Regions from separate parts of the Streptomyces sp. NPDC111802 genome, predicted to be linked through region 2. Evidence: riboswitches for the same ligand, from Rfam matches in the RefSeq annotation. Region 2 holds a riboswitch; the other holds the start of a gene.

Region 1 (15,499 bases), on a different contig from region 2:
CGTGGGCGGCTGCGGGCCGGTGGGGGCTGGTCGCGCAGTTCCCCGCGCCCCTTGGGTACGTGCAGTGGACGTCCCTCCAGGGGCGCGGGGAACTGCGCGAGCAACCACGAACCACCCGCGCCCGCCAAACGCACCGAGGGCGGCACCCCCTGTCGCAACAGGAAGTGCCGCCCTCGGTAAGGACGTTGATCAACCGGAGCCGGGGCCCCGAGGTCGATCAGAAGTCCATGTCACCGCCCGGCATACCGCCACCGGCAGGCGCGGCGGCCTTCTCCGGCTTGTCGGCGATGACGGCCTCGGTGGTGAGGAACAGCGCGGCGATCGACGCGGCGTTCTGCAGCGCGGAACGCGTCACCTTCGCCGGGTCGATGATGCCCTCGGCGATCATGTCGACGTACTCACCGGTCGCGGCGTTCAGGCCGTGACCGACCTGAAGGTTGCGGACCTTCTCCACGACGACGCCACCCTCGAGACCACCGTTGACGGCGATCTGCTTGAGCGGGGCCTCCAGGGCGAGCTTCACGGCGTTGGCGCCGGTCGCCTCGTCACCCTCGAGGTCCAGCTTCTCGAAGACACCGGAAGCCTGGAGCAGGGCCACGCCACCACCGGCGACGATGCCCTCCTCGACGGCCGCCTTGGCGTTGCGCACGGCGTCCTCGATGCGGTGCTTGCGCTCCTTGAGCTCCACCTCGGTGGCGGCACCGGCCTTGATGACCGCGACACCGCCGGCGAGCTTCGCCAGGCGCTCCTGCAGCTTCTCGCGGTCGTAGTCCGAGTCGCTGTTCTCGATCTCGGCGCGGATCTGGTTGACCCGGCCCTGCACCTGCTCCGTGGAGCCGGCGCCGTCGACGATGGTGGTCTCGTCCTTGGTGATGACCACCTTGCGGGCGCGGCCCAGCAGGTCGAGGGAGGTGTTCTCGAGCTTGAGACCGACCTCCTCGGAGATGACCTCGCCACCGGTGAGGATGGCGATGTCGTTCAGCATCGCCTTGCGGCGGTCACCGAAGCCCGGGGCCTTGACCGCGACGGACTTGAAGGTGCCGCGGATCTTGTTGACGACCAGGGTCGACAGGGCCTCGCCCTCGACGTCCTCGGCGATGATCAGCAGCGGCTTGCCCGACTGCATGACCTTCTCCAGGAGCGGGAGCAGGTCCTTGACGGAGCCGATCTTGGAGTTGGCGATCAGGATGTACGGGTCGTCGAGCGATGCCTCCATCCGCTCCATGTCGGTGGCGAAGTACGCCGAGATGTAGCCCTTGTCGAAGCGCATACCCTCGGTGAGCTCCAGCTCCAGACCGAAGGTCTGGGACTCCTCGACGGTGATGACGCCTTCCTTGCCGACCTTGTCCATGGCCTCGGCGATGAGCTCGCCGATCTGGGTGTCGGCGGCGGAGATGGAGGCCGTGGAGGCGATCTGCTCCTTGGTCTCGACGTCCTTGGCCTGCTCGAGCAGGGCGGCGGAGACGGCCTCGACGGCCTTCTCGATACCGCGCTTGAGGGCCATCGGGTTGGCGCCGGCGGCTACGTTGCGCAGGCCCTCCTTGACCAGGGCCTGGGCGAGAACGGTCGCCGTGGTCGTACCGTCACCGGCGACGTCGTCCGTCTTCTTGGCGACTTCCTTGACCAGCTCGGCGCCGATCTTCTCGTACGGGTCCTCGAGCTCGATCTCCTTGGCGATGGAGACACCATCGTTGGTGATCGTGGGGGCGCCCCACTTCTTCTCGAGGACGACGTTGCGGCCCTTGGGGCCGAGCGTCACCTTCACGGCGTCCGCGAGCTGGTTCATGCCGCGCTCGAGGCCGCGCCGCGCCTCCTCGTCGAACGCGATGATCTTGGCCATGTGAAGTGGTCCCTCCAGGACTGGGGGTGATTCCTTCGGACCGCGCCCGCGCCCGCGACGGACGGCTCGCATGCCTTGTGATTCCTTGCACCACCCGGCCTGCGGGCCTCACCGACCCGGTCCTTCGTTGTCACTCTCACCTTCAGAGTGCTAACGCCAATGATTAGCACTCGGGGTACGAGAGTGCAAGGCGCCCGCGAAGCGGGCTCGATGGGGGGTGGCGGCCGGGCGACGGGCGGGCGCAAGCGGCTCTCGGGGATCGGGCGGGCGCTCGGCCGGACGTGAACGGGTGCCGGACAGGGCCGGACAGGTCCGGACATGGCGAAGGACCCGCACCCCGGGGAGTGCGGGTCCTTCGAAGAAGAACGTCGCTGCTGTTAGTCGACGCGTGCTTCAGGTGGTCGCGAGACGGACCATGTCCGCCTGCGGCCCCTTCTGGCCCTGCGAGATCTCGAAATCGACCCGCTGACCTTCCTCCAGGGTGCGGTACCCGTCCATCTGGATCGCGCTGTAGTGGACGAAAACATCCGCACCACCGTCGACCGCGATGAAGCCGTACCCCTTCTCCGCGTTGAACCACTTGACGGTGCCCTGAGCCATGCCTAACTCCCCTATTACTGGCCCTTGCACAGATCCACACTTCGCGGATCCGGGTCAGACCTCACCCCCCATCGGTCGGGGGCGTGCGCCGGAACGCGTCGACCGCGGCTGAATGTATCTGCCCAACTGCCGTCTGCAACAGGTCAATCGGACGAGAAATCCGGGCACGACCGGTCGGGAATGTGGGGACAATTCCGCTGACTTCAGGTCAAGTCGGACCCGGCAAACGGCACAAAAGCCGCAAAAAACCCGCACACTTTGGCTACTTCTTGTCGGGCCTGCGGCAGAAATCAAGGGCAACCGACTCGGAGATCGGCCGCGCATTCCCCAACTGTACCCCGCTCAACCACACAGAATTGCCCCCTCCGCTTCTCTCACGGAGGGGGCAATTCGATGAACTCTTAGTGACCGGGGTTACCGATGGTAATGATCGGTCATTCGGTCAGCCGGTCAGCCGCCGGCCACGGCCGGAATGATGGAGACACCCGCACCGTCCGGGGTCGCCGTCTCCAGCCCCTGCTCGAAACGCACGTCGTCGTCATTGACGTACACATTGACGAACCGGCGCAGCTTGCCCTGGTCGTCGAGCACCCGGGCGGCGATCCCGGTGTGGTTCTTCTCCAGATCGGCGATGACCTCGCCGAGGTTGGCGCCGTCGGCGGCGACCTCGGCCTGCCCGCCGGTGTAGGTGCGCAGGATGGTGGGGATGCGGACGGTCACGCTCATGCGAGGCCAGCCTCTCGGAAGGAGTCCAGGTTCGGGCGGATGGTGGCGGTGAGACCGGTACCGGCCACCGCGTCAAGGGTCTTGAGGCCGTCGCCGGTGTTGAGGACGACGGTGGTCCTGGTGGGGTCGAGGACCCCGTTCTCGATGAGCTTCCTCGTGACGCCCACCGTCACACCACCCGCGGTCTCCGCGAAGATGCCCTCGGTCCGGGCGAGCACCTTGATCGCGTCCACGACCTGCTCGTCCGTCACATCCTCCACGAACCCGCCCGTGCGGCGCGCGATGTCGAGGACGTACGGGCCGTCGGCCGGATTGCCGATCGCCAGCGACTTGGCGATGGTGTTCGGCTTCTGCGGGCGGACCACGTCGTGGCCGGCCTTGAACGCCGTCGACACCGGCGAGCAGCCCTCGGCCTGCGCACCGAAGATCTTGTACGGCTTGTCCTCGACGAGCCCGAGCTTGATCAGCTCCTGCAGCCCCTTGTCGATCTTGGTGAGCTGCGAGCCGGACGCGATCGGGACGACCAGCTGGTCCGGGAGCTGCCAGCCGAGCTGCTCGCAGATCTCGTACGCCAGGGTCTTGGAACCCTCGGCGTAGTACGGCCGCAGGTTGACGTTCACAAAGCCCCAGCCCTCGCCGGCCGGGTCGCCGATCAGCTCGGAGCAGAAACGGTTCACGTCGTCGTAGTTGCCCTCGATGCCGACGAGCTCGCCGCCGTAGACCGCGGCCATGACGACCTTGCCCTGCTCCAGGTCGTGCGGGATGAACACGCAGGACCGGAAACCGGCGCGGGCCGCGGCGGCGCCCACCGCACCGGCGAGGTTGCCGGTCGAGGAGCAGGAGAGGGTGGTGAAGCCGAAGGCGCGGGCGGCCTCCAGGGCCTGGGCGACGACGCGGTCCTTGAAGGAGTGCGTCGGGTTGCCGGAGTCGTCCTTGACGAACAGCTTGCCGGCGTCGACGCCGAGCTCGTTCGCGAGGTTGTCGGCCTTGACGAGCTTGGTCCAGCCGGGGTTGATGTTCGGCTTGGTCGCCACGTCGGCCGGGACGGGAAGGAGCGGCGCATAGCGCCAGATGTTCGCGGGACCCGCTTCGATCCGCTTACGGAGCTCCTCGGTGTCGTAGGCCGAGAAGTCGTACGCGATCTCCAGCGGGCCGAAACACTCCTCGCACGCGAAGACCGGGCCGAGCGGGACCCGGTGACCGCACTCGCGGCAGGACAGCGCCGCGGCGGGACCGAGGTCTACGGTGGAGTCGGTGGTGCTTGCAACAGTCTGCACAGCCATGTGAGGCGAGGCCCTTTCTCCTCATCTTCCTCACGACGCATCTCGCCGTGAGACGGATTTGGCACCTTCCCTAGCCGGGAGCCTCGCGGAGACGATCAACGGTGACGATCGACGCTGATCTACGAGAACCGACTGGAGGGTTGCCGGGGCTTCATCGGGCCGTATCCCTCTGCCCCTCTGGATGAGCGGTATGCGGTTGTTGACGACGGTCGACCCAGGACATGCGATGGTCATCCGCGTTGTTCAAGACTGTAACCGAAGGCCAGGACAGTTGAGATAGCCGTCCGAACCGCGAGATGGATCATCGCGTCCCGACAGTGAGGAGCCGCCCACCGTGCTGGAAGAAACTGAGCGCTGGCTGAGCAGCCGCTCCTGGTCCGTTGCCGATCGCCCGCCGCATCACATCCTCGCCGCCAAGCAGCGCACGGGCCAGTCGGTGTCCGTCGTGCTGCCCGCACTCAACGAGGAGGAGACGGTCGGCGAGATCGTCTCGATCATCGCCCATGACCTGGTGCGGCAGATTCCGCTGGTCGACGAGATCGTCGTCGTCGACTCCGGGTCCACCGACCGCACCTCCGAGGTGGCCGCCGCCGCGGGCGCGCGCGTGGTGCACCGGGACGAGATCCTCCCACGCGTCCCGGCCGTGCCCGGCAAGGGCGAGGTGCTGTGGCGCTCGCTGCTGGTGACGAGCGGGGACATCGTCTGCTTCATCGACGCCGACCTGAAGGAGTTCTCCTCCGACTTCGTCTCCGGCATCGTCGGCCCGCTGCTCACCGACCCCGACGTGGACCTGGTCAAGGCGATGTACGACCGCCCGCTGGGCTCGGCGGCCGGACAGGGCGGCCGGGTGACCGAGCTGATGGCGCGCCCGCTGCTGAACATGCACTGGCCACAGCTGGCCGGTTTCGTGCAGCCGCTCGGCGGCGAGTACGCGGCGCGCAGGTCGCTGCTTGAGCAGCTGCCGTTCCCCGTCGGATACGGCGTCGAGCTCGGCATGCTGGTCGACGCCCTGCATCTGGTGGGCCTGGACGCTCTGGCCCAGGTGGACGTGGGGGTGCGCAAGCACCGCCACCAGGACGGACAGGCGCTCGGCCGGATGTCCGCCGCGATCTACCGCACGGCCCAGCTGAGGCTGGCCCGCGGTCATCTGATCCGCCCCTCCCTCACCCAGTTCGAGCGGGGCGAGGACGGTTTCGAGCCGCGTACGTACTCGGTGGACACCGAGGAGCGGCCGCCGATGGTGGAGATCGCCGAGTATGCGACGCGGAAGGTCGCGTAAACACCGGAAACCGGCCGTATACAGGGCGTACAAGTGCCGCCCACTGAGCGGAACCGCACGTTTGAGCGTTTCCGGCGCGGGCTAGGTTGAGGCGTATGGCTTCCACGCAGGGTGCTGCCAAGGTGCTGGTCGCGTCGAACCGCGGCCCGGTCTCGTACGAGGTGCGCGACGACGGCTCGCTGCACTCCAAGAGAGGCGGCGGCGGAGTCGTCTCCGGGCTGTCGGCGATCGGTCCGGACGCGGACGCCCTGTGGGTGTGCTCCGCGCTGTCCGTCGGGGACCGGGAGGCGGTGCGGCGCGGGGTCGGCGAGGACGGCGTGCTGATGCTGGACATCCTGGCCGACGTGCACGCGGACGCGTACAACGGCATCGCCAACTCGGTCCTGTGGTTCGTCCACCACATGCTGTACCAGACACCGCTGGAGCCGGTCTTCGACGCGGAGTTCCGGCGCCAGTGGGCCTCGTACGAGACCTACAACCGCGCCTTCGCCGAGGCACTGGCCCGGCAGGCGGCGCCCGGGGCGGCGGTGCTGGTGCAGGACTACCACCTGACGCTGGTGCCGGGGATGCTGCGCGAGCTGCGCCCGGATCTGCGGATCGGCCACTTCTCGCACACGCCGTGGGCGCCGCCGGAGTACTTCCGGATGCTGCCCGACGACATCGCGGGTCAGGTGCTGCGCGGGATGCTCGGCGCGGACCGGCTGGGATTCCTCACGCGGCGATGGGCGGACGCGTTCGAGGCGTGCTGCGCCGACATCGCCGGAGGGCTCGGGGGGACGCGGATCGGGGTGCACGGGCTGGGGGCGGACGCGGACTTCCTGCGGGCGCGTTCGCACGAGACCGACGTGGCCGAGCGGATGGCCGTGCTGCGCGGCGAGATCGGCACGACCGCGGACGGGAGGGCCCGCAGGACGATCGTGCGGGTCGACCGGACCGAGCTGTCCAAGAACATCGTGCGCGGCCTGCTGGCCTACCGGCAGCTGCTCGACGACCACCCCGAGTGGCGCGAACGGGTGGTGCACGTCGCCTTCGCGTACCCCTCACGGCAGGACCTGGCGGTGTACCGCGACTACACGGCCGAGGTCCAGCGGCTGGCGGAGGAGATCAACTCCCAGTACGGGACACCGGGTTGGACCCCGATCGTGCTTCACGTCAAGGACGACTTCGCCCGCTCGCTGGCCGCGTACCGGCTGGCGGACGTGGCGCTGGTCAACCCCATCCGGGACGGCATGAACCTCGTCGCCAAGGAGGTGCCGGTCGTGTCCGACGAGGGCTGCGCGCTGGTGCTGTCACGGGAGGCGGGGGCCTTCGAGGAACTCGGCGAGGACGCGTACGCCGTCAACCCGTACGACGTGATCGGCACGGCGCGGGCGCTGCACGAGGCGTTGACCATGCGGCCGGAGGAGCGGGCGGAGCGCTCGAAGCGGCTGGCGGCGGCAGCGACCGCGCTGCCGCCCGCGCAGTGGTTCCTGGATCAGTTGCGGGGGTTGGAGGAGGGGCGGGCGTAGATCAACCCGCCTGAGCGGCGATCTGCCGCAACAGCCGTACGACCCCTGCCGGGCCGTCGACCACGACGTCCGCCTGCTTCGACAGCTCGGTGACCTCCTCGCTGCCGCTGCACACCAGGAGTCCCGGGGTGCCGTCGGAGCGGAGTCGGTCGACGGCGGCGTAGGCGGGGAGGTCGCCGAGGTCGTCGCCGGCGTAGAGGACGGACTCGGCGCCGAGTTCCCGGACGTATTCGGTGAGCGCCACGCCCTTGTCCATGCCGGGTGGGCGCAGTTCCAGGACCATACGGCCGGGTTCGACGATCAGGCCGTTGCGGGTGGCGAGGTCGGCGAGGGGTTCGCGGAGGGCGTCGAAGGTGCCTTGCGGGTCTTCAGCTCGTCGCGTGTGTACGGCGATGGCGTGCCCCTTGTCCTCGATCCATGTGCCGTTGCCGCCCAGCAGCCCGGGCAGTTCCGCCCGGACGGCGGCCACGCCGGGGTGCGGGTCGGGTGCGGTGACCTCGCCGCTGACGGCGTCCCAGCGCTCGGCGCCGTAGTGCCCCAGCACGACGAGGTGCTCCAGCCCCGGGACCCCGGCGAATCCGCCGTACCGCACGGCGACGTCGGCCGGGCGGCCGGTGATCACGGCGACGGCGGCGACCTTGGGGGCGAGTGCGGCGAGCGCCGGGAGGGCGTCCGGGTGCGCCCGTGCCTTCTCCGGGTCCGGCACGATCGGAGCGAGCGTCCCGTCGAAGTCGAGTGCGATCAGCGCGCGGTCGGGACGCGCGAGGATGGCGGCGAGTCCGTCACGGCCGGGTCGGGTCGAGGGGGTGGGCAGAGCCATAGGGCGACCCTATCCACCGGTGACCGAATGAACCGCACGGAACGGAAGGTTCTCGCCCCCGCCGCCCCTACCCGTCCCATCCCTGGGGGCTGCCGCCCCCAGACCCCCGCTTCGGCCCTGAACGGGCCTCGTCCTCAAACGCCGGACGGGCTGGATATACGGACCGGCGTCGAAAACGGCGGGCGGGCCGAAATCAGCCCCTCCGGCGTTTGAGGAGCGGGGGTCCAGGGGGCGGAGCCCCCTGGCGGGGTCGAAGGGGCAGCGCCCCTGGGGGATGGGACGGGTAGGGGCGGCGGGGGCGAGAAACCTCCCGGCCCGCACCCGTCACCGCTCCCCCCGCCGAGTCTCCCGCACCCGCCGCAGCCGATTCACCGTCACCGGATCATGGGCCAGCGCCCTCGGGTCGTCCAGCAGCGCGTTCAGCAACTGGTAGTAGCGGACGGGAGCCAGGCCGAGCTCCTCGCGTATCGCCCGCTCCTTCGCGCCAGGTCCCGCAAAGCCCCGCCGCTCCAGAGCGAGCACGGCCCGCTCCCGTTCGGCGAGGCCGGAGGCGGGGTCAGAGGCGGGGTCGGGCTGGTCCTGGGTCATGGCTCGCACCGTAACCCCCGCCACCGACAACCGGCCCACCGACGACCGGCGACCGGCGACCGGCGACCGGCGACCGGCGACCGACGTCGACTACTCCGCACTCTCCGCCCGCGAAGCCGTCGACTGCAACTGCCCCAGAATCGCCGCCGGGCTACCCCCGGGGGACACGGCCTTCCCGATCCGCTGCTTGACGTCCGCACTCACCGCGGCCCACGACGTCCGACCGACCGGGTAGAGCTCGGAGAGCGGAAGTTCCTCCAGGAACGGCTTGAGGCCGGCGTCCTGCTCGGCCCCGGTCATCACCCTGGACGCGGAGTTCGTGACCGGAAGCAGGTCGTACTCACGGGAGAAGTCCAGGACGTTCTCCTTGTCGTAGACGAAGTCGAGGAACTCGCCCACCTGGTCGGCATGGCCGTTCTCCTTGAACGCCATCATCCAGTCCGCCACACCCATGGAGACCTTGCTCGGGCCGTCCACCCCGGGCATCGGCACGATGCCGTACTTCACGCCCTTCTTCCCGGCCATCTGCATCAGCGACGGATGGCCGTTGAGCATGCCCACGTCCCCCGCCGCGAACGCCGAGAACGCGTCGGCCCGGTTGAGCTCGCCCGGCGCCACCGGCCCCGTCAGCCCCTTGCCGACCAGGTCGTTCTTGAGCCAGTTGAAGGTGGCGACGTTCTCCGGGGCGTCGATGCTGTACGTACCGAGATTGCTGTCGGTGTACCCGCCCCCACCGCTCAGCAGCCACTGCATCGTCTCGGCCTGCGCCTCCTCGGGCCCGAGCGGCAGCGCGTACGGGTACTTCACGCCCTCCGCCTTCAGCGCCTCGGCGTCGGCGGCCAACTCCTTCCAGGTCGTCGGCGCGGCGACACCGGCCTTCTCGAAGAGCGTCTTGTTGTAGAAGAGCAGGCGCGTGGAGGAGGCGAACGGTATGCCGTACTGCACCCCGTTCACCTGCCCCGCGTCCGCGAACTGCGCGACGAAGTCGGCCTGGACGGGGATGGAGAGCAGTTCGTCGGCCTGGTAGAGCAGGCCCTTCGCGGCGTAGTCGGCGTACGCGCCGATCTGCGCCATGTCCGGCGCCTCCCCGGCGTCGACCATCTTCTTGACCTCGGCGTCGACGTCGTTCCAGGAGTACACCGTGACGTCGACCGTCACACCGGGGTGCTCGGCCTCGTACGCCTTGACGAGCTTGTCCCAGTACTTCTGGGAGCCGTTCGCCTCGCTGTCCCCGTAGTCCGCGGCGACCAGCCGCAGCGTCACCTCGTCCGAGCCGCCGGTGAGCCCACAGCCGCCCAGGGCCGCTGTCAGACCCAGTGCGGACACCGCCGCGATCACTCCCGTCCGACTACGACTACGACTACGCCGCTGCACGCCAACCCGCCCCACACCCATGTTCGAAAGATCGTGGTTGATTTTCGAAACGTCATACATATTGCCCCCTAAGGTCTACACCACGTAAGTGGACTAGACCTCTCCCGGGTGCGCAAGCCACACTGTCCCCCGTGAGACATGTCATCGCCCTCGATGTGGGCGGCACCGGGATGAAGGCCGCCCTGGCCGGGGCGAGCGGCGAGTTGCTGCACCAGGCCCGCCGGCCGACCGGGCGCGAGCGCGGGCCGGACGCGGTCGTCGAGGGCATCCTCGACTTCGCCGCCGAGCTGCGCGCGTACGGCGAGGAGCGCTTCGGCGAGCCCGCGGTCGCCGCCGGTGTCGCCGTCCCCGGCATCGTCGACGAGGAACGCGGCGTCGCCGCCTACGCGGCCAACCTGGGCTGGCGGGACGTACCCCTGCGGCAGCTGATGGCCGACCGGCTCGGCGGCGTGCCCGTCGCCCTCGGCCACGACGTGCGCACCGGCGGTCTCGCCGAGGGCCGCATCGGCGCGGGCAGGGGTGCCGACCGCTTCCTCTTCGTGCCGCTCGGCACCGGGATCGCCGGCGCCATCGGCATCGACGGCCGGGTGGAGGCGGGTGCGCACGGCTTCGCGGGCGAGATCGGCCACATCGTCGTACGGCCCGGCGGTGCCCCCTGCCCGTGCGGACAGCGCGGCTGCCTGGAGCGGTTCGCCTCCGCGGCCGCGGTGAGCGAGGCATGGGCCGCCGCCTGCGGTGACCCCGAGGCGGACGCCGCGGACTGCGCCAAGGCCGTCGCGTCCGGCGATCCGAACGCCGTACGGGTCTGGCAGCAGGCCGTGGACGCCCTCGCCGACGGCCTGGTCACCGCACTCACCCTGCTGGACCCCCGCACCCTGATCATCGGTGGCGGCCTGGCCGAGGCCGGGGAAACCTTGTTCACACCGCTGCGGGAGGCCGTCCGGCGGCGGGTCACTTTTCAGAAGCTGCCGGAGATCGTCCCCGCGGCCCTTGGGGACACGGCCGGTTGCCTCGGTGCCGGCCTCCTGGCCTGGGATCTCCTCGACCGAACCGACCGTACGGAGGTAACTCCCTGATGGCAGCCGACCTAGGGGCGCGGGGAACTGCGCGACCAGCCCCACACAACCCGCACCCCGCACCGCACAAGGCGCCCCTCGTCCTGTCCGGCGCCAACGTGGTCATGCCGACGGGAACCCTCAATGGGGGCCAAGTGATCGTCGACGGCACCCGAATCACCGCCTCAGCCCCGGAGAACGCCCAGGTCATCGACGTGACCGGCCACTACCTGGTGCCCGGATTCGTCGACATCCACAACCACGGCGGCGGCGGAGCCTCCTTCACCTCGGGCACCCCCGAAGAGGTACTGAAGGGCATCCACACCCACCGTCTGCACGGCACCACCACCCTCGTCGCCTCCACCGTCACCGGCGACATGGACTTCCTCACCCGGCGCGCGGGCCTGCTGTCCGAGCTGGCCGAGCAGGGCGACATCGCGGGCATCCACTTCGAGGGGCCGTTCATCTCCCCGTGCCGCAAGGGCGCCCACTCCGAGGAGCTGCTGCGCGATCCGGCCCCGGCGGACGTCCGCAAGCTGATCGACGCGGCACGCGGCCACGCGACGATGGTCACCCTCGCCACCGAACTGCCGGGCGGCATCGACTCCGTACGGCTGCTCGCCGAGCACGGTGTCATCGCGGCGATCGGGCACACCGACGCGACGTACGAGCAGACGGTGGAGGCGATCGAGGCGGGAGCCACGGTCGCCACCCACCTCTTCAACGCGATGCCGCCACTCGGTCACCGCGAGCCGGGCCCGATCGCGGCCCTGCTGGAGGACGAGCGAGTGACGGTCGAGCTGATCAACGACGGCACGCACCTGCATCCGGCGTCCCTGCAACTGGCGTTCCATCACGCGGGCGCGGACCGGGTCGCGTTCATCACGGACGCGATGGACGCGGCCGGCTTCGGCGACGGCCGCTACATGCTCGGCCCGCTGGAGGTCGAGGTCGCCGACGGGGTCGCCCGCCTCGTCGAGGGCGGCTCGATCGCGGGCTCCACCCTCACCCTGGACCGCGCCTTCAAGCGGGCGGTGACGATCGACCGGCTGCCGGTCGAGGACGCGGTGGCGGCCCTGTCCGCCAACCCCGCCAGGCTGCTCGGCCGCTACGACCGGATCGGCTCACTGGAGCCCGGCAAGGACGCCGACCTGGTGGTACTGGACTCCGACTTCGACCTCAAGGGCGTCATGCGCCGGGGAGAATGGGTGGTCGATCCCCAACTGGGGTGATGTGTCCGCCTGTTGGGGGCGGTGGTTGTCCTGCGAGACTGGGACGACTGCCGCCCGTTTGGCATGATCGGCATCTGCCGGACGGAACATCCGGCAGACGGACGGCACACACATGCTGAACTCTTCGGGGGAGGTCGAGTACAGGTGATCCTCACGGTCACGCTGAACACCGCTCTCGACATCACCTATCGCGTACGGTCCCTGCGCCCCCATGCGTCCCACCGCGTCTCCGAGGTGACCGAACGCCCCGGCGGCAAGGGCCTGAACGTGGCCCGGGTGCTGGCGGCCCTCGGCCATGAGGTGACGGTCACGGGCTTCACGGGCGGCGCGACGGGCCGGGTGGTCCGGGACCTGCTCACGGCCACGCCGGCCGTGGTGGACGCGCTGGTGCCGGTGACGGGCCCGACCCGCCGGACGATCGCCGTGGTGGACGAGCTCACCGGCGACACGACCCAGCTCAACGAACCCGGCCCGACGGTCACGCCCGCCGAGTGGTCCGCCTTCCAGAAGGCGTACGAGGATCTCCTCACCTCGGCGTCGGCGGTGGCCCTGTGCGGCAGCCTGCCGCCGGGAGTACCGGTGGGCGCATACGCCGCCCTGGTCCGGGCCGCGAAGGCATCCGACGTCCCCGTCCTGCTGGACACCAGCGGCGAGGCACTGCGCCGGGGCGTCGCCGCCCGCCCGGACCTCATCAAGCCGAACGCCGACGAACTGGCCGAACTGACCGGCTCCCACGAGCCGCTACGCGCGACCCAGGACGCGCGTCGCCGCGGCGCCCGCGCGGTGGTGGCCTCCCTGGGCGCGGAAGGCCTGCTCGCGGTAACCCCCGAGGGCCGCTGGCGCGCCACCCCACCCACCCACCTCCACGGCAACCCGACCGGCGCGGGCGACGCGGCGGTCGCGGGCCTGCTGTCGGGGTGGGCGGAGAAACTCCCATGGCCGGACCGACTGGCCCGCGCGACAGCACTGAGCGCGGCGAGCGTCGTGTCGCCGGTGGCCGGAGAGTTCGACCGGGACGCCTACGAGGAGCTGCTGGGGCGGGTGGCGGTGACCGGGGAGGTCAGCGCGGCCTGACTGCTACGAGTCGACCCAGCCCTTGACCAGCCACATCTGGTCGATGAGGGCGTCGCACTGGTTGCCCTGCTCGCAGGACACCTTGATCGTGTTCGTGCCCTTGTTGAGCTGGACGTAGTTGTAGGTCTTCGTCCAGCCCTTTTCGTAGTCGCCCTCGGGGCCGCCCGACCAGTTCTTCAGGTCGACCGGGGCAGTGGACGCCGTGCCGTTGATCGTGAGGGTGGCGTTCTGGTCCTTGCCCGGGACGCTGTAGCCGACGTACACGGTGTACTTGCCGCTCTTCGGGATGCCGTTCACGGACCAGGTGACCGAGGAGCCGACCGCGTTGAAGCCGGTGACGTAGACGCCGCCGTCCGCCTGGGCGCCCTTGATGTCGGACGCGGTGGTGGCGCCGCCGGCGAGGGCGAGTGCCTTGGCGTCGATCGTCGGCAGGTCGTCCTCGGCCGCCTGGCTGTTGCTGTGCGACGGGCTCGGCGCGCTGCTCTGCTGGGACTGAGTCGGGGTCGCCCCCGTGTCGCCCCCCGCCTTGTCCTTCTCGTCGTCGCCGCCCAGCATCGCCACGCTGATCCCGATGACCACCGCCGCCACGACCGCGATCGCGCCGATCAGGAGGCCCTTGGTGTTGGGGCCGCCGCGGCCGGGGCCGGTGCCGCCGCTGTAGGACGTCTGGGCCGTGGTAGCCCCGCCGGGCAGGGTCTCCGGTGCCGCGTAGTGCGCGTTCGGCTGGCCGTACGTGCCCTGCTGTTGCGGTACCTGGCCGTAGGCGGCCGTCGGTGCCTGCTGGCCGTACTGGCGCTGTCCGACCGCGCGTGCGCGGTTGCCTCCCACCGAGTTCGGGTAGCCGTAGCCACCGGAGGGCGGCTGGGCGCCGTTGGCCTGCCCGTCGGCGTAGAGGTAGCCGAACGGGTCGTCGTCCTCGGGCGTACTGGCGCCGTTGTTGCCGGACGTCATCCCTTGGTACTCCTCACCAGGTGCGGGCGTTGCGATAGCACGGTCAGAAAGGCGAGCCTACCCGCTCCTGCTGGCCCAAACGGGTGACTCAGACCGCATCAGCTCGCTGACCTGGGATTCATCCCGCGCGTCTGTGTTGTTTGGGACGAGATCGTTTCTCTACGTACATCCGCTCGTCGGCGGACTTCAACACTTCGTCCGCGGTCATCCCGCAGTGTGCCCACCCGATGCCGAAGCTCGCGCCGACCCGTACGGCACGCCCCTCCGCCCGGATCGGCTGGATGATCTCGTTACGCAGACGTACGGCGAGGTCCTGCGCGTCGGCCCGGCCGAGCCCGTCGGCGAGGATCACGAACTCGTCGCCGCCGAGCCGGGCGACGGTGTCGCCGTCACGGACCTGGCGGGACAGCCGCTTCGCGACCTCGATGAGAACCGCGTCACCCGCGTTGTGCCCGAACCGGTCGTTGATCGACTTGAAGCCGTCGAGGTCGCAGAAGAGCACCGCGAGCCCCTTGGTGCCGTCGTCCCGCTCGCCCTCGTCCGGGGCGATGGTGTGCACGTGATGGTCGTAGGCGTCGAGCGCCGTCGCGCCCGGGAAGTCGAAGCCATGGCCGTTGGCGTCGAAGACCGCCGGGTGGCCGTAGGCCACGTCCATGGACTCCAGGGCGCCCGCGTGGGCGGGGCGCTTGCACAGCCGGGCGGCCAGGCGCGAGCGCAGCTCGGCGGAGTTCGGCAGGCCGGTGAGCGAGTCGTGCGAGGCCCGGTGGGCGAGCTGCAGCTCGCGGCGCTTGCGGTCCTCGATGTCCTCGACGTGGGTGAGCAGGAAGCGGGGCCCGTCGGCGGCGTCCGCGACGACGGAGTTGCGCAGCGAGACCCAGACGTATGTGCCGTCGCGGCGCCCGAGCCTGAGCTCCGCCCGTCCGCCCTCCGCCGAGGTCCGCAGCAGGGTGCCGATGTCCTCGGGGTGGACGAGGTCGGAGAAGGAGTAGCGGCGCATCGCGGAGGCGGGGCGGCCGAGCAGCCGGCACAGGGCGTCGTTGGTGCGCAGGATCCGGCCGTGCTGGTCGCCGCCCATCTCGGCGATGGCCATGCCGGAGGGGGCGTACTCGAAGGCCTGCCTGAAGCTTTCCTCGCTGGCGCGCAGGGCCTGCTGATCCCGTTCGAGCCTG
Region 2 (15,499 bases):
CAGCTCGAGAACGCGCCTCACGGTGACAAGGCTCTGGCTGGTGGCAAGGAGGTCGGCAAGTGAAGACTCAGGGCACGATGTTCACCTGGCTGAGCGTCTTCATCCTCGCCATGGCGGTCGTCTACGGCGTCTGGTCGAAGGAGCCGGCCGGTACCACGGCCCTCTTCCTGGCCTTCGCTCTGTGCATCATGATCGGCTTCTACCTGGGCTTCACCGCCCGGCGGGTCGACGCGGGCGCACAGGACAACAAGGAAGCGGACGTCGCGGACGACGCCGGCGAGGTCGGGTTCTTCAGCCCGCACAGCTGGCAGCCGCTCTCCCTCGCGATCGGAGGCGCCCTCGCCTTCCTGTCGATCGCGATCGGCTGGTGGCTGATGTACTTCTCGGCGCCGCTGATCCTGGTCGGCATCTGGGGCTGGGTCTTCGAGTACTACCGCGGTGAGAACCGCACCCAGTAACACGAGCTGAGCTCACAGGAGCCCGGACACTCCGTCAGGAGTGTCCGGGCTCCCGCTTTTGCAGTAATCGGTGTCACCCGTACGGGTTACCCGGCGCGCCGCCATTTACGCTGCTTCCTAGCGTGAAGCCATGAGCAAACCAACGCCCACGAGCACCGTCATAGGCTGCACGCTCCTGCTGATCGCACTCGGCGCCAGCGCCGCCGGCTGCAGCAGCGACGGCAACCCGCTGTCCGCCGAGCCGTACGACGCGGCGGGCCAGATCGCCTTCAACGGCCCGGGAGACGGCGAGAAGGCCGACCCCGACAAGCCCCTGGAGGTCACCGCGGCGGACTCCGACGGCCGCATCACGGACGTCACCGCCAGGGATGCCGCAGGACGCTATGTCGCGGGCGAACTCTCCGCCGACGGCACCCGGTGGCACAGCACCTCTCCGCTCGCCGCCAACGCCCGTTACACGGTGCGCGTGAGCACCGAGGACGAGGACGGGGCCCCCGGCCGCAAGGTCCTCACCTTCGACACCAGCAAGCCGACATCCAAGAAGCACCTGACGGTGAAGTTCGGCCCCAAGGCGGGCAAGTACGGCGTCGGCCAGCCCGTCACGGCCGAACTGAGCCGACCGGTCAAGACCAAGAACCAGCGCGCAATAGTCGAGCGGGCCCTCAGGGTCGACTCCATACCGGCCGTGGACGGCGCCTGGCACTGGGTGGACGACAAGGAACTCCACTACCGCCCCAAGGAGTACTGGCCCGCCGGAGCGACCATCCAGGCCCGCAGCAACCTGGAGGGCATCAAGATCAGCGACCGCGTCTGGGGCGGCAAGGCCAAACCCTTGACCCTCACCACCGGCGACCAGGTCATCGCCGTCACCGACGCCGCGGCGCACGTGATGACCGTGTCCAAGAACGGCGAGGTCATCAGGGAGATCCCGGTCACCACCGGCAAGCCCGGTTACGACACCCGCAACGGCGTCAAGGTCGTACTGGCCAAAGAAGGTACCGTTCGCATGACCAGCGCCAGCATAGGTTCCTCGGACTTCTACGACCTGATCGTGCACGACTCCGTCAGGGTCACCAACAGCGGCGAGTACGTCCATGCCGCCCCCTGGTCGGCCGGCTCCCAGGGCTACGCCAACGTCAGCCACGGCTGCACCGGCATGAGCTCCGCCAACGCCGCGTGGTTCTACGACACCATCAGCGAGGGGGACATCGTGCAGGTGGTGAACTCCAACGGCGACACCATGGCCCCCTTCGGCAACGGCTTCGGCGACTGGAACCTCAACTGGTCGAAGTGGCGGGGCGGCAGCGCCCTGGTGGCCGGCACGCCGGACGGACCACGACCGGAAGAGGCGGCTCGGCTGAGGCCAAGGGCGGTCTGAGCGGCCCGGGGGCGCGGGGTGTGTTCAATGCCCCCACGACCCGCAAGCCGCCGAACCACCTGCGGAACGCCCAACTCTCAGGCGCTCTGAAGCCTCTTCGTCCGCAGCAGAGAGGCGAGCGCCGCCGCGAACTCCACCGGCTCCACAGGCAGCGTCACAGCCGCCTCGGCCCGGCTCCAGGTGGCCAGCCACGCGTCCTGCGGCCGCCCGATGAGCAACAGCACCGGCGGGCAGTTGAACACCTCGTCCTTGATCTGCCGGCAGACCCCCATGCCTCCCATGGGCACGGCCTCACCGTCCAGCACACAGACGTCGATCCCGCCCTTGTCCAGCTCCTTGATGACAGCGGCAGGCGTCGCACACTCCAGGAACTGCACCACCGGCACATCCGGAGCGGGCCGGCGCCCGGTGGCCAACCTCACCTGCTCGCGGGTGTTGGAGTCGTCGCTGTAGACCAGCACCGTGGCGGTCGGCTGCATTGTTCCTCCGTGACGTCGGCGTCGTAAGGACAGGCCCGTTGGGCCGGATGCTACTCCCTTGAACACCACGTCAACACCGGTATGAACGGCCAAGACACTCCGAACGGCACCCCCCGGAGTGAGGGCGGGATAAGCGACCGACATAATGTCGGTCGTGGCGACAGCAACGACAGTAGAAACCGGGCACGCGCACCCGTCGGTCAACCGGCCGAACCTCACCAGCGTCGGAACCATCATCTGGTTGAGTTCCGAGCTGATGTTCTTCGCGGCCCTCTTCGCGATGTACTTCACCCTGCGATCGGTGACGGGTCCCGAGTTCTGGAGTGAGAAGGCCGAGGCCTTGAACTTCCCGTTCTCGGCGACGAACACCACGATCCTGGTGCTCTCCTCTCTCACCTGCCAGCTCGGCGTCTTCGCCGCCGAGCGCGGTGACGTGAAGAAGCTCCGGGGCTGGTTCATCGTCACCTTCATCATGGGTGCGATCTTCATCGGCGGTCAGGTGTTCGAGTACACCGAGCTGGTCAAGAAGGACGGGCTCTCGCTCTCCTCCGACCCGTACGGCTCGGTCTTCTACCTGACCACCGGCTTCCACGGCCTGCACGTGACGGGCGGACTCATCGCCTTCCTGCTGGTCCTCGGCCGCACATATGCGGCGAAGAGGTTCACGCACGAGCAGGCGACCGCCGCGATCGTCGTGTCCTACTACTGGCACTTCGTCGATGTCGTCTGGATCGGCCTCTTCGCCACGATCTACATGATCAAGTAGCCGGGCCGATCCCGCGCGCGTTCCCAAAACGCACATCCCAGAAGCATCGACGCAGAAGATCCTGACACCGGGGTAATCCGTGAAAAAGCTCTCCGCACGACGACGCCATCCGCTGGCGGCGGTCGTCGTCCTACTCCTCGCCCTGGCGTGCACAGGGGGGGTGTATGCCTTGTTCGCACCCACGGGCAAGGCGCAGGCCGAGGAAACCGCCCAGTCCCTCACGATTGAAGAGGGCAAGAAGCTCTACACCGTCGGCTGCGCCAGCTGCCACGGAACCGGTGGTCAGGGCACCTCCGACGGTCCGAGCCTGGTGGGCGTCGGCGCCGCCGCCGTCGATTTCCAGGTCTCGACCGGCCGTATGCCGGCCGCCACCTCCCAGGGCGCCCAGGTCCCGGCGAAGAAGAACATCTACTCGCAGGCCGAGATCGACCAGCTCGCCGCGTACATCGCCTCGCTGGGTGCCGGTCCGTCCGTCCCGACCGAGGAGCAGTACGGCCCCGAGGGCGCGGACATCGGCAAGGGCGGCGAGCTCTTCCGCAACAACTGCGCCCAGTGCCACAACTTCACCGGCAAGGGCGGCGCGCTGACGAAGGGCAAGTACGCACCGAGCCTCGAGGGCGTCGACCCCAAGCACATCTACGAGGCCATGCAGACCGGCCCGCAGAACATGCCGTCCTTCCCCGACACCACGCTGTCGGAGCAGAACAAGAAGGACATCATCGCGTACCTGCACGCGGTCAACAGCGACGAGACGGTCAACCCGGGTGGTCTGGAGCTGGGCGGCCTCGGGCCGGTCACCGAGGGCCTCTTCGCCTGGGTCTTCGGTCTCGGCGCTCTGATCGCGGTCGCCATCTGGGTCGCCGCTCGGACCGCAAAGGCCAAGAAGTCATGAGTAGCCAAGACATTCCAGAAGAGAACCTGCCCGCTGAGCAGGACGCCCGCGTAGCGGTAGCCGACGAGAAGCACCCCTTCGCCGACCCCGGCCTGCCGCCCCACGAGCACCGGATCCAGGACATCGACGAGCGGGCCGCCAGGCGGTCCGAGCGCGCGGTCGCCCTGCTGTTCACGGTGTCGATGCTGGCCACCGTCGGCTTCATCGCCTCGTACGTCGCGATCCCGCACGACAAGTCGATCTTCGTCTTCCCGGTCGGTCACCTCAACGCGCTGAACTTCGCGCTGGGTCTGACCCTCGGCGCGGCGCTGTTCTGCATCGGCGCGGGCGCGGTCCACTGGGCCCGCACCCTGATGTCCGACGTGGAGGTCGCGGACGACCGGCACGCGATCGCGGCGGAGCCCGAGGTCAAGGCCAAGGTCATGGCCGACTTCAAGCAGGGCGCCAAGGAGTCCGCGCTGGGTCGCCGCAAGCTGATCCGCAACACGATGTTCGGCGCGCTGGCCCTGTTCCCGCTCTCCGGCGTCGTCCTGCTGCGTGACCTCGGCCCGCTGCCCGGGACCAAGCTGCGCCACACGCTGTGGTCCAAGGGCAAGCTGCTCGTCAACATGAACACCAACGAGCCGCTGCGTCCCTCGGACGTCGCGGTCGGCTCCCTCACCTTCGCCAAGCCGGAGGGCCTGGAGGAGCACGACCACGACTTCCAGAACGAGATCGCCAAGGCCGCCCTGATGATCGTCCGGCTCCAGCCCGACGACATCAAGGACAAGCAAGAGCTCGACTGGTCCTACCAGGGCATCGTCGCGTACTCGAAGATCTGCACCCACGTCGGTTGCCCGATCTCCCTGTACGAGCAGCAGACGCACCACGTGCTCTGCCCCTGCCACCAGTCCACCTTCGACCTCTCCGACGGTGCCCGAGTGATCTTCGGTCCCGCTGGTCACGCCCTGCCGCAGCTGCGGATCGGCGTGAACGACGAGGGCTACCTCGAGGCGCTCGGCGACTTCGATGAGCCCGTCGGTCCTGCATTCTGGGAGCGCGGATGAGCACCACAGAGACCACTGAGTCCCGCTCGCGCGGGAAGGCACCGGCCGGCGAGCGCGTCGCCGACTGGGCGGACGGCCGGCTGGGGATCTACTCCCTGGCCAAGACCAACATGCGCAAGATCTTCCCCGACCACTGGTCGTTCATGTTGGGCGAGGTCTGCCTCTACAGCTTCATCATCATCATCCTCACGGGTGTGTACCTGACGCTGTTCTTCCACCCGTCGATGAACGAGGTGGAGTACCACGGCAGCTACGTCCCGCTGCAGGGACAACTCATGTCGGAGGCGTTCAGCTCGACGCTGCACATCTCCTTCGACGTGCGTGGTGGTCTGCTCATCCGGCAGATCCACCACTGGGCGGCGCTGATCTTCCTCGCCGGCATGTTCGTGCACATGATGCGCGTGTTCTTCACGGGCGCGTTCCGCAAGCCGCGTGAGATCAACTGGCTGTTCGGCTTCCTGCTGTTCGTCCTGGGCATGTTCACCGGTTTCACCGGCTACTCGCTCCCGGACGACCTGCTCTCCGGCACCGGTGTCCGCTTCACCGAGGGCGCGATCCTGTCCATGCCGATCGTCGGCACGTACATCTCGTTCTTCCTCTTCGGCGGCGAGTTCCCGGGCGTCGACTTCGTGGCCCGCTTCTACTCGATCCACATCCTGCTGCTGCCGGGCATCATGCTCGGTCTGGTGGTCGGCCACCTGATCCTGGTCTTCTACCACAAGCACACGCAGTTCGCGGGCCCCGGAAAGACCAACAAGAACGTCGTCGGCATGCCGCTGCTGCCGGTCTACATGGCCAAGGCCGGAGGCTTCTTCTTCCTGGTCTTCGGTGTCATCGCGGTGATCGCGGCGGTCGCGCAGATCAACCCGATCTGGGCCATGGGCCCCTATCGGCCGGACCAGGTGTCCACGGGCGCCCAGCCCGACTGGTACATGGGCTTCGCCGAGGGTCTGGTCCGGTACATGCCGGGCTGGGAGGTCAACTTCTGGGGTCACACGCTCGTCCTGGGTGTGTTCATCCCGCTGGTGCTCTTCGGCCTGGTGCTGATGGCGATCGCGGTCTACCCGTTCATCGAGTCCTGGGTCACCGGCGACAAGCGCGAGCACCACATCCTGGACCGCCCGCGCAACGCCCCGACGCGTACCGCGTTCGGCGTCGCCTGGGTCACGGTGTACATGATCGGCCTGGTCGGCGGTGGCAACGACCTGTGGGCCACCCACTTCCACCTGTCGATCAACGCGGTCACCTGGTTCGTCCGGATCGGGTTCTTCGCCGGACCGGTCATCGCGTTCATCATCACCAAGCGGATCTGCCTCGGCCTGCAGCGCCGGGACAAGGACAAGGTGCTGCACGGCCGCGAGTCGGGCATCATCAAGCGCCTGCCGCACGGTGAGTTCATCGAGATCCACGAGCCGCTCAGCCAGGACGCGCTGTACACGCTCACCGCGCACGAGCAGTACAAGCCGGCCGAGATCGGCCCGACGGTCGACGAGAACGGCGTCGAGCGCAAGGTGAAGGGCTCCGAGAAGCTGCGCGCCAAGCTCAGCAAGTCGTACTTCGGCGAGGACGGCCAGATCCCCAAGCCGACCGTCGAGGAGTACAAGGAGATCACGAGCGGCCACGGCCACCACTGATCGCCTGCCACGCCACGGTTGAGGGCCCCGTCCGTTGTACGGACGGGGCCCTTCTCCGTGCCCCGTGGCTGGATAGGGTGGACCTCGTTGAGACTCATGTCCCGTAGTGCGGGACACCTGACCCTGGAGCGGCTTATGAGCGCTGTGACCCCCGCTGGAGGCAACACCGCGGCGGGCCGCTCCTGGCCCCTGTTGCTGAACGGCCTGCTGAACGGCTCCGACCTGGCCGCCGACGACACCGCGTGGGCGATGGACCTCATCATGCGCGGCGAGGCGACGGACGCGCAGATCGCCGGCTTCGTCGTGGCACTGCGGGCCAAGGGCGAGACGGTGGAGGAGATCACCGGGCTCGTCCGGACGATGTACGAGCACGCCAACGTGATCGAGGTGCCGGGCCGGACCGTCGACATCGTCGGCACCGGCGGCGACGGCGCGAAGACCGTCAACATCTCCACCATGTCGGCGATCGTCATCGCCGGCACGGGCGCGAAGGTCGTCAAGCACGGCAACCGGGCGGCGTCGTCGGCGTCGGGCGCCTCCGATGTCCTGGAGAAGCTCGGCGTCAACCTGGAGCTGTCCACGCCGCGGGTGGCCGAGGTCGCCGAGGAGGCCGGGATCACCTTCTGCTTCGCGGTGAAGTTCCATCCCGCGCTGCGGCATGTGGCGGCGGCGCGCGGCCAGTTGGGCATCCGGACGACCTTCAACGTGCTCGGTCCGCTGACCAACCCGGCGAAGGTGAAGGCGCAGGCGGTCGGCGTGGCGGACCCGCGCATGGCGCCGATCGTCGCGGGCGTCTTCGCCGAGCGCGGCAACTCCTCGCTGGTGTTCCGCGGCGACGACGGCCTCGACGAGCTCACCACCACGGCCACCTCCCGGGTGTGGGTCGTACGTGACGGCAAGGTCACCGAGGAGACCTTCGACCCGCGCGACGTCGGCATCGAGCTGGTGCCGGTGGAGGCGCTGCGGGGCGCGGACGCCTCGTACAACGCCGATGTGGCGCTGCGCCTGCTGAACGGCGAGACGGGGCCCGTACGGGATGCCGTAGTGCTCAACGCGGCCGCCGCCCTGGTGGCGCTGAACCCCACGGACGCCCCGCTCACCGAGCAGATTCGCGCCGGAATGGCGAAGGCGGCGGAGTCGATCGACTCGGGCGAGGCGAAGCGGACGCTCGACCGATGGGTGTCCGCGAGCAACGCGTAGCGTTCACCGGATGTCGTCCCGCGATCCGGACACGGGTTGCGGGGCGACGATCATCTAACGTACGTTCCTGTACCAGGTCATGAGTGACAGTCATGAGGCCCCGGCCGACTGTCCGGCAACCCTCCGTCCGTGGCGGGGTGCCCCGGGTGAAGACCAGGCCGTAGGCAGTGAGGTCTACGGCAAGCGCGGACCCCTCGCGAGCCAGGGGTCCTGGTCGTCGAGGAGTCTCTCGTGAGCAAGCGAATGCGATAGGGCCGCCGAGCCCCGCCTCCGCACACCCTCCTTCACTTTCTTCTCTCATCTCACGGGAGTCCCCCCATGTCTGTCTCCACCGCTGCCTCCGTCCAGAACATTTGTGCCCCTTTGCCGGTTCTGGGAAGTGATGTCACCGTCCCGCTCGTCACGGGCGGCGAGGTCACGTACGCCGCGCTCGACTACGCCGCCAGCGCCCCCGCCCTCCAGCACGTCTGGGACGACGTCGCCGCCTACGCGCCGTACTACGGCAGCGTCCACCGAGGTGCCGGGTACCTCTCCCAGCTCTCCACCGACCTGTTCGAGAACGCCCGCAGGACGGTCGCCGAGTTCCTGGACTGCCGCGACGACGACCAGCTGGTCTTCACCCGGTCCACCACCGACTCGCTCAACCTCCTCGCCGCCGCCCTCCCCGCCGACTGCCAGGTCTTCGTCTTCGAGACCGAGCACCACGCCTCTCTGCTGCCCTGGCGGGACGCCCGCGTCACCTACCTCAACGCGCCCCGCACCGCCCGCCAGGCCGTCGAGACCCTGGAGCGCGCCCTCGCCGACCGTGACCCCTACGGGCCGGCCCTGGTCTGTGTCACCGGCGCCTCGAACGTCACCGGCGAGCTGTGGCCCGTACGGGAGCTGGCGGCGGCCGCGCACGCCCACGGCGCCCGGATCGTGCTCGACGCCGCCCAGCTCGCCCCGCACCACCCGGTGAGCGTCCGTGACCTGGATGTCGACTGGGTCGCCTTCTCCGGGCACAAGCTGTACGCCCCCTTCGGCTCCGGAGTCCTCGCCGGCCGCGCCGACTGGCTGCGCGAGGCGGAGCCGTACCTCGCGGGCGGCGGTGCCAGCCGCAAGGTCACCCGGCGTGAGGACGGGGGAGTGGACGTCGACTGGCACGACAGCGCCGCCCGCCACGAGGCCGGCTCCCCGAACGTCATCGGCGCCTACTCCATCGCCTCCGCCTGCAAGGCCCTCACCGAGGCCGGCTTCGACAGCCTGGTCGCCCGCGAGCAGTACCTGATCGAGAAGGTGAGCGCGGGTCTCGCCGAGGTTCCCGAGGTCAGGATCCTCTCCCTGTTCGGCGACGACGCCCCCCGCGTCGGCGTCCTCTCCTTCGTCGTCGAGGGCTGGAACAGCTCCCACTTCGCCGCCGCCCTCTCCGCCGAGTACGGCATCGGGGTGCGGGACGGGCTGTTCTGCGCCCACCCGCTGGTGCGGACGCTGCTGGGCAGCGACCCGCAGGCCCAGGGCGAGTGCGGCGCCCCCGAGGCCGCGCCGGGCGAGAAGTCCCTCAACGCCATCCGGGTGAGCTTCGGGGCCGGTACGCCCGACGAGCACGTCGAGCGGTTCGTGAACGCCGTGAAGGAGCTCGTCACGGACGGCGCCCGGTGGAACTACCGCACCGAGGACGGCCGTTGCGTACCGGACACCTCCGCGTGAGCCGCTAGCCGGGCCCCGGCAAGGCGGCGCGGGCGAGGCGGGCTTCAGGTCGGTGTCACAGCACGTCGTACGGGTTGCAGACGACGGGCAGCTCCGCCTCCCGCGCCTCGGGTCCGGGCCGGACCCGCGTCAGCTCGCGGCCGCCGTACGGGAGCTCGAAGCCGAGCGGCGTCCGGGCGCCGATGGTCTGGAGCGCCCAGGCGCCCCCCGGCGGACGTACCGGAGTCGCCGCGGTCGATCAGGATCCGCCGTACGGCCGTGTGGGGTGCGGCGCGGGCCCGTCGGACCCGGCACCACCGGGCTCAGCTGTCCAGGCCGATGGCGAAGGCGGCCTCGATGTCGTGCTGGGAGTACGTACGGAACGCCACGTGGGTGTCCGTCGCCTCGACGCCGGGGATCTTGCTGATCCGTCCGGGGATGACCTCGGCCAGGTCCTCGTGCTCCTTCACGCGCACCATCGCGATCAGGTCGTAGGTGCCGGTGACGGAGAAGACCTCGGTCACGCTCTCCAGCGAAGCGATCCGTTCCGCGATCTCGGGGATCCGGTCCACGCTGGTCTTGATCAGGACGATCGCGGTGATCACGGCTGGTTCTCTCCCTCGGGGGCCGGAGCTGGGGCGGGTTTCACTCTAGTCGGCCGCCCGAACCGGGCCCACGCGTAGCCGAAGCCCAGCCCGAAGCCCACCAGATGCGCCAGATACGCCACCCCCGGCCCCTGGGCAGCCCGCCCCGCCGCCACCCACTGGAGGGCCACCCAGAAGGGCAGCACGACCCAGGCCGGGAAGCGCAGCGGCAGGAACAGCAGGAACGGCAGCAGGCTTGTCACCCGCGCTCCGGGGAAGAGGAACAGAAGAGCGCCGAGGACAGCCGAGATCGCCCCCGACGCGCCGACCAGGGACTGGGTGGAGTCGTCGTTGGCGGCGGCGTAGCCCAGCAGGGCCAGATAGCCGCAGCCCAGGTAGAAGAGGGTGAACTGGACGCGGCCCATCCGTTCCTCGGTCATCACGCCGAACACATAAAGGAAGAGCATGTTGCCGAGCAGGTGCACCCAGCTGCCGTGCACGAAGAGGGCCGTCGCGGGAGTGAGGGCGGCCCGGGGCGAGCCCTGGAACAGCTCCTCGGGCACCACGCCCCAGCGGTGGAAGTAGGCCCGCTGCGCGGCCAGCAGCCCCTCGCCCGAGCCGTACCCCGGATTGAGCCCCGCCGCCGGTCCCACCAGGAACAACAGGCAGCACAGGCCGATCAGCCCGTACGTCACCGGCGCCGAGGAGCTGAGGGCGGAACGGACCGACCGGCCCGCTCTGCCGAACCGAGCTCCGAAACGCGCCACGCGCCAGTTGCCGATCATGAATACAGAGCATGACGTAACGGGACGCAGCCGCACAGACCGCCTCGCCGCCGGGTACGGACGGGCGACGAGTACCCGCCAGGCCGTAGGGTTACGAGCCACACGCACCGGGCACGGCGCGTCACCGACAATAGAAGGCCTGGAAGAAAAGAGCGCAGTCACGATGACGGTTCCCCTGCCGACCGCCACGACGCGGTGGCGTTGCACCCTCTGCGGCAACCTCACGCGTTTCGATGTGACGCGCTCGTCCAAGGTGGTGGAGTACATGCACCTCGATCTGGCCGGTGAGCCCAAGATCGAGGAGCGCGAGGTGCTCAGTGAGACGATCGAATCGGTGCGCTGCCGCTGGTGCAACGCGGTCGACAAGGTGGAACTCGTGGACAGGCCGGGCGCCGGCTCCTGACGATGGGGGTCCCCCGCTCGAGCGAAGTCGAGAGGGTGGAGGGCCCCGCACAGATATTGGGGTGTGAGGGATGGTGGAGACACAAGGCGGGGGGCCGGGCGACGGCGCCGCCGAGGTGCTCGACCGTCCGCTGCCCGACGGTGTGCGGCGCAAGGTCGTACAGATCGTGTCCGACGGCTTCGGCGGCCTGACCGTCGGCGAACTGCCCGCGCAGCTTCGGCAGTACGCCAGATTCGCGCCGAACCGGCGGGCCAAGTTCGCCGGCAACGCGATGGCCGCCGCGCTGGAGACCGATCCGCTGTTCCGCCAGCGTATCGGCGAGAAGCTCAGAGAGGCCCAGCCGGAGCTCACCGGCGCCCTCGACTCAGGTTCGGCGCCCCCGGCCGCGGATCCGCTCGACGTGGCGGCCGCGGCCTATGTTCTGCGGCCCACCGGCTGGGTCAAGCTGGTCACCGCGGCCGGCGAGGAGGCCCAGCGAGCCGACGCCGAGCGGGCCGACGAGGAGACCCGGGCCGAGCTGGAGCGGCTGCGCGAGGAGCTCGCCCAGGCCCGCGAGCACACCCGGCACGAGACCGAGCGGCTGCGCACCGAGCTGGACTCGGCCAAGAAGGAAGCCGAATCGCTTCACCGAAAGCTGCGCTCCGCCGTCAGTGACGTCAAGCGCGGCGAGGCCGCCCTGCGCAAGATCCAGGCCGAGATCGAGAGCGTGCGCGCCGAGGGGCAGACCCAGCTCTCCGCGGCCGAGAGCGAGACCCGGCGGCTCAAGGCGCGGCTCGGAGAGGCCGAGGCGGCCGTGGAGGCCACGCGCAGAGCGGCACGCGAGGGGCGCAGCGTCGAGGACATGCGCGTACGACTGCTCCTGGACACCCTCTTGGACGCCGCTCAAGGGCTGCGCCGGGAGCTGGCGTTGCCGCCGGTCTCCGTGCGGCCCGCCGAGACCGTGGACGCGGTCGAACCGGGACGAATGACCCCGAAGGACATCGCCGCCCGAGCGCTGTCCGAGAACGACCCCGCGATCCTCGACCAGCTCCTCGCCCTGCCGCAGGCGCACTTGGTGGTCGACGGCTACAACGTCACCAAGACCGGCTATCCCCAGATGCCGCTGGAGAAGCAGCGCCTCAGGCTGCTCGGCCAGCTCTCCCAGCTCGCCGCGCAGACCGGCGCCGAGGTGACCTGTGTCTTCGACGGGGCCGAGCTGGCCGCGCCGGTGCTGCTGGCGCCGCCGCGCGGGGTGCGGGTGCTGTTCTCCAAGCCGGGTGTGACCGCGGACGAGTTGATCCGCCAGCTGGTGCGCGCCGAGCCGCCGGGCCGTCCGGTCATCGTCGCCTCGACCGACCGTGAGGTCGCCGACGGGGTGGCGCGGGCCGGAGCACGGCCGGTGGCTTCTGCGGTGCTTCTCAAGCGACTGTCCTGAAAACGCCAACGTACAGGCGCAATGCCCGAATTGGCCCGGTCGTCACGCAACGTAGCGTCAAGCTCGCGTCACCGCATGTGAGTTGTGTGTAAAGAATGATGTGTGTGACGAGATTTTTCGTGTGAGGATTTGATCTGATCACAACCGGGTCACTAGGGTCTGGCGTCGAACCTCCGAGCGGGTGATCACTCACAAGAAGGGTTTCACCTCAGTGGCGTCCCACCGTCGACCCAAGCAGCCGAGCCGAGCACGCGTGACCGTGCTGACCACCGCGGCGGCTGCTGCCGTGGCCATCAGTTCGCAGGCGGCCAACGCGGCCCCCAGCGAGAAGCCGAGCAAGGACGAGGTCCAGGCCAAGGTCGACAAGCTCTACGAGCAGGCCGAGCAGGCCACCGAGAAGTACAACGGTGCCAAGGAGAAGCAGGAGAAGCTCCAGAAGGAGATCTCCACCATCCAGGACAACGTGGCCCGCGGTCAGGAAGACCTGAACGAGCTGCGTGACTCGATGGGCCTCGCGGCCGCCTCCCAGTACCGCACGGGCAGCATCGACTCCTCGATCCAGCTGTTCCTGTCGTCCGACCCGGACGACTACCTGGACAAGGCCTCCACGATGGACCAGCTGAGCGCTCAGCAGGTCGACTCGCTGAAGAAGGTCCAGGAGAAGCAGCGCGAGCTCGCCCAGCAGCGAGCCGAGGCCGCCGAGAAGCTCAAGGACCTCTCCTCCACCCGCACCGAACTGGGCAAGAAGAAGAAGGAAGTCCAGGCCAAGCTCGCCGAGGCGCAGAAGCTCCTCAACAGCCTGACGGCCGCCGAGAAGGCCGCCCTGGCCGCCCAGGAGGCCCGCGCCAGCCGCTCCTCCGCCGACCGCGTCGACCTCGGCAACACCGGCTCCGCCTCCGGCCGCGCCATGGCCGCCTTCCAGGCCGCCCAGAGCCAGCTCGGCAAGCCCTACGTCTACGGCGCCACCGGCACCGCCTCCTACGACTGCTCGGGCCTGACCTCCTGGGCGTACGCCCAGGCCGGCGTCTCCATCCCGCGCACCTCGCAGGCCCAGGCCAACGCCGGTACGCACCTGTCGATGAGCGAGCTCAAGGTCGGCGACCTGGTCCTCTTCTACGGCGACCTGCACCACGTCGGCCTCTACGCGGGCAACGGCCAGATCATCCACGCCCCGCGCACCGGCACGGTCGTCCGCTACGAGTCGATCAACAACATGCCGTTCCAGTTCGGCGTCCGCATCTGACCCAGGCCTCGCGCCCGCAAGATCAACACAGAGTGCCGCCCGAACGAGCGAATTACGGCACCGCCGACTGACCCCACGCCCCGCCCATGACCTGCGTCAGAGGCGGGGCGTCACTTTGCGTGCCCGGCGCGGTCGTTGGTCGCCGCCCCCGCACGGAGCTACTGTCTGCCGCGTTTCCCCGTCGCCGGTGTTTCGGCTGCCGGGGAAAGTCCCTGTCCGCCAGCGGAAGGAGTGCGGCTTCCCGTGGGGTCCCATCGTCGCCTTGCATCGCCCGGATTCGACCGGGGCGCCAACGCAGCGCTCTGCGTCATGTCGGCCGCCGCCGCGGCCCTCGGGGTCACACCGGCCACGGCCGCGCCACAGGACGACACCCGGGCCAAGGTGGACCGCCTCTACGAGGAGGCCGAGAAGGCCACCGAGGCCTACAACCAGGCCGACGAGCGTGCCGACAAGCTCCGTGAGCAGGTCGGCAGGGCGCAGGACCGGATCGCCCGGCAGCAGGAGGACATCAACTCCATGCGGGACGTGCTCGGTTCGCTGGCCGGCGCCCAGTACCGCTCCGGCGGCCTCGACCCCTCGCTCGCCCTGCTGCTCTCCGACGACCCCGAGGACTACCTCGACAAGGCCGCCGCGCTCGCCCGGATCAGCGCGCACCAGGCCGGCCAGCTCAGGAAGCTCCAGGGCGCCATGCGCGAACTCGCCCAGGAGCGCGGCGAGGCGGCCGGCAAGCTCCTGGAGCTGGAGAAGAGCCGCAAGGCCGTCGCCGCCCACAAGCGGACCGTGGAGCGCAAGCTCGCCGAGGCCCGCATGCTCCTCAACTCCCTCACCGACAGCGACCGCGCCGCCTACGACCGCGCCTCCCGCTCCGGTCGCGCCGACATGCCGGGCTTCGAGGGCTTCGGGAGCGGCATCCCGGCCTCGGGCCGCGCGGCAGCGGCCGTCGCCGCCGCGCAGTCCGCGCTGGGCCGGCCGTACATCTGGGGCGCCAACGGGCCCTCCGGCTTCGACTGTTCGGGCCTGATCCAGTGGTCGTACGCCCAGGCCGGAGTCTCCCTGCCGCGCACCTCGCAGGGCCAGCGGTACGCGGGCCGGCAGGTCCCGCTCTCCGAGGCCCAGCCCGGCGACGTCGTCACCTACCGCTCCGACGCCAGCCATGTCGGGATGTACATGGGCAACGGCCAGGTGATCCACGCGCCCTACCCCGGCGCACCCGTGCGCTACGACCCGGTGGGCATGATCCCCGGGGCGACGGTCACCAGGGTCTGACCTTCGCGCCCGAGCCGCCGTACGATCGGAAAGTGGCTGGTCGAGGGCGGGCGTCGGGAACGCGAGTCGTGGTGGCGCTCTGTCTGCTGCTCATCTCTCTGGTGGGCTGCGGCGGGCGGCCCACGACCGACGGCGCCAAGGCCGACGTACAGAGCCTGCTCGACCGGCGGGCCGCGGCGATTCTCGACCACGACGAGGCGGCGTATCTGCGCACGGGCGCGCGGGACCGGTTCGGCAATCTGCGCGCGGTGCCCCTCGCCGACTGGTCGTACCGGCTGACCGGCCT

The links. Region 2 has a riboswitch for S-adenosylmethionine ahead of ACZ7NC_RS31875 (aminotransferase class V-fold PLP-dependent enzyme). Riboswitches for the same ligand answer to the same signal wherever they lie in the genome.
Region 1: it holds a riboswitch for S-adenosylmethionine, as region 2 does, so the genes downstream of both, thrC (threonine synthase) here and ACZ7NC_RS31875 (aminotransferase class V-fold PLP-dependent enzyme) in region 2, are expected to answer to the same signal.

Annotation. Positions count from the first base shown of each region.
Region 1 covers NZ_JBVKCZ010000011.1:62,215-77,713, reverse strand. The annotation lists gene groL (chaperonin GroEL) at 218-1,840, opposite strand; gene ACZ7NC_RS14215 (cold-shock protein) at 2,234-2,440, opposite strand; gene ACZ7NC_RS14210 (MoaD/ThiS family protein) at 2,891-3,166, opposite strand; gene thrC (threonine synthase) at 3,163-4,449, opposite strand; SAM riboswitch class I at 4,468-4,637, opposite strand; gene ACZ7NC_RS14200 (glucosyl-3-phosphoglycerate synthase) at 4,784-5,728, shown strand; gene ACZ7NC_RS14195 (alpha,alpha-trehalose-phosphate synthase (UDP-forming)) at 5,824-7,236, shown strand; gene otsB (trehalose-phosphatase) at 7,238-8,056, opposite strand; gene ACZ7NC_RS14185 (DUF3263 domain-containing protein) at 8,381-8,644, opposite strand; gene ACZ7NC_RS14180 (ABC transporter substrate-binding protein) at 8,735-10,039, opposite strand; gene ACZ7NC_RS14175 (ROK family protein) at 10,150-11,094, shown strand; gene nagA (N-acetylglucosamine-6-phosphate deacetylase) at 11,094-12,305, shown strand; gene ACZ7NC_RS14165 (1-phosphofructokinase family hexose kinase) at 12,450-13,379, shown strand; gene ACZ7NC_RS14160 (CBM35 domain-containing protein) at 13,383-14,330, opposite strand; gene cdgB (diguanylate cyclase CdgB) at 14,449-15,499, opposite strand, start outside.
Region 2 covers NZ_JBVKCZ010000034.1:91,083-106,581, reverse strand. The annotation lists partial or broken gene ACZ7NC_RS31920 (cytochrome c oxidase subunit I) at 1-63, shown strand, start outside; gene ACZ7NC_RS31915 (cytochrome c oxidase subunit 4) at 60-458, shown strand; gene ACZ7NC_RS31910 (L,D-transpeptidase) at 589-1,836, shown strand; gene ACZ7NC_RS31905 (response regulator) at 1,914-2,315, opposite strand; gene ctaE (aa3-type cytochrome oxidase subunit III) at 2,461-3,081, shown strand; gene qcrC (cytochrome bc1 complex diheme cytochrome c subunit) at 3,161-3,973, shown strand; gene qcrA (cytochrome bc1 complex Rieske iron-sulfur subunit) at 3,970-5,019, shown strand; gene qcrB (cytochrome bc1 complex cytochrome b subunit) at 5,016-6,653, shown strand; gene trpD (anthranilate phosphoribosyltransferase) at 6,789-7,853, shown strand; SAM riboswitch class IV at 7,929-8,045, shown strand; gene ACZ7NC_RS31875 (aminotransferase class V-fold PLP-dependent enzyme) at 8,172-9,539, shown strand; gene ACZ7NC_RS31870 (Lrp/AsnC family transcriptional regulator) at 9,842-10,123, opposite strand; gene ACZ7NC_RS31865 (rhomboid family intramembrane serine protease) at 10,120-10,887, opposite strand; gene ACZ7NC_RS31860 (hypothetical protein) at 11,051-11,290, shown strand; gene ACZ7NC_RS31855 (NYN domain-containing protein) at 11,361-12,704, shown strand; gene ACZ7NC_RS31850 (C40 family peptidase) at 12,916-13,947, shown strand; gene ACZ7NC_RS31845 (C40 family peptidase) at 14,191-15,213, shown strand; gene ACZ7NC_RS31840 (hypothetical protein) at 15,246-15,499, shown strand, end outside.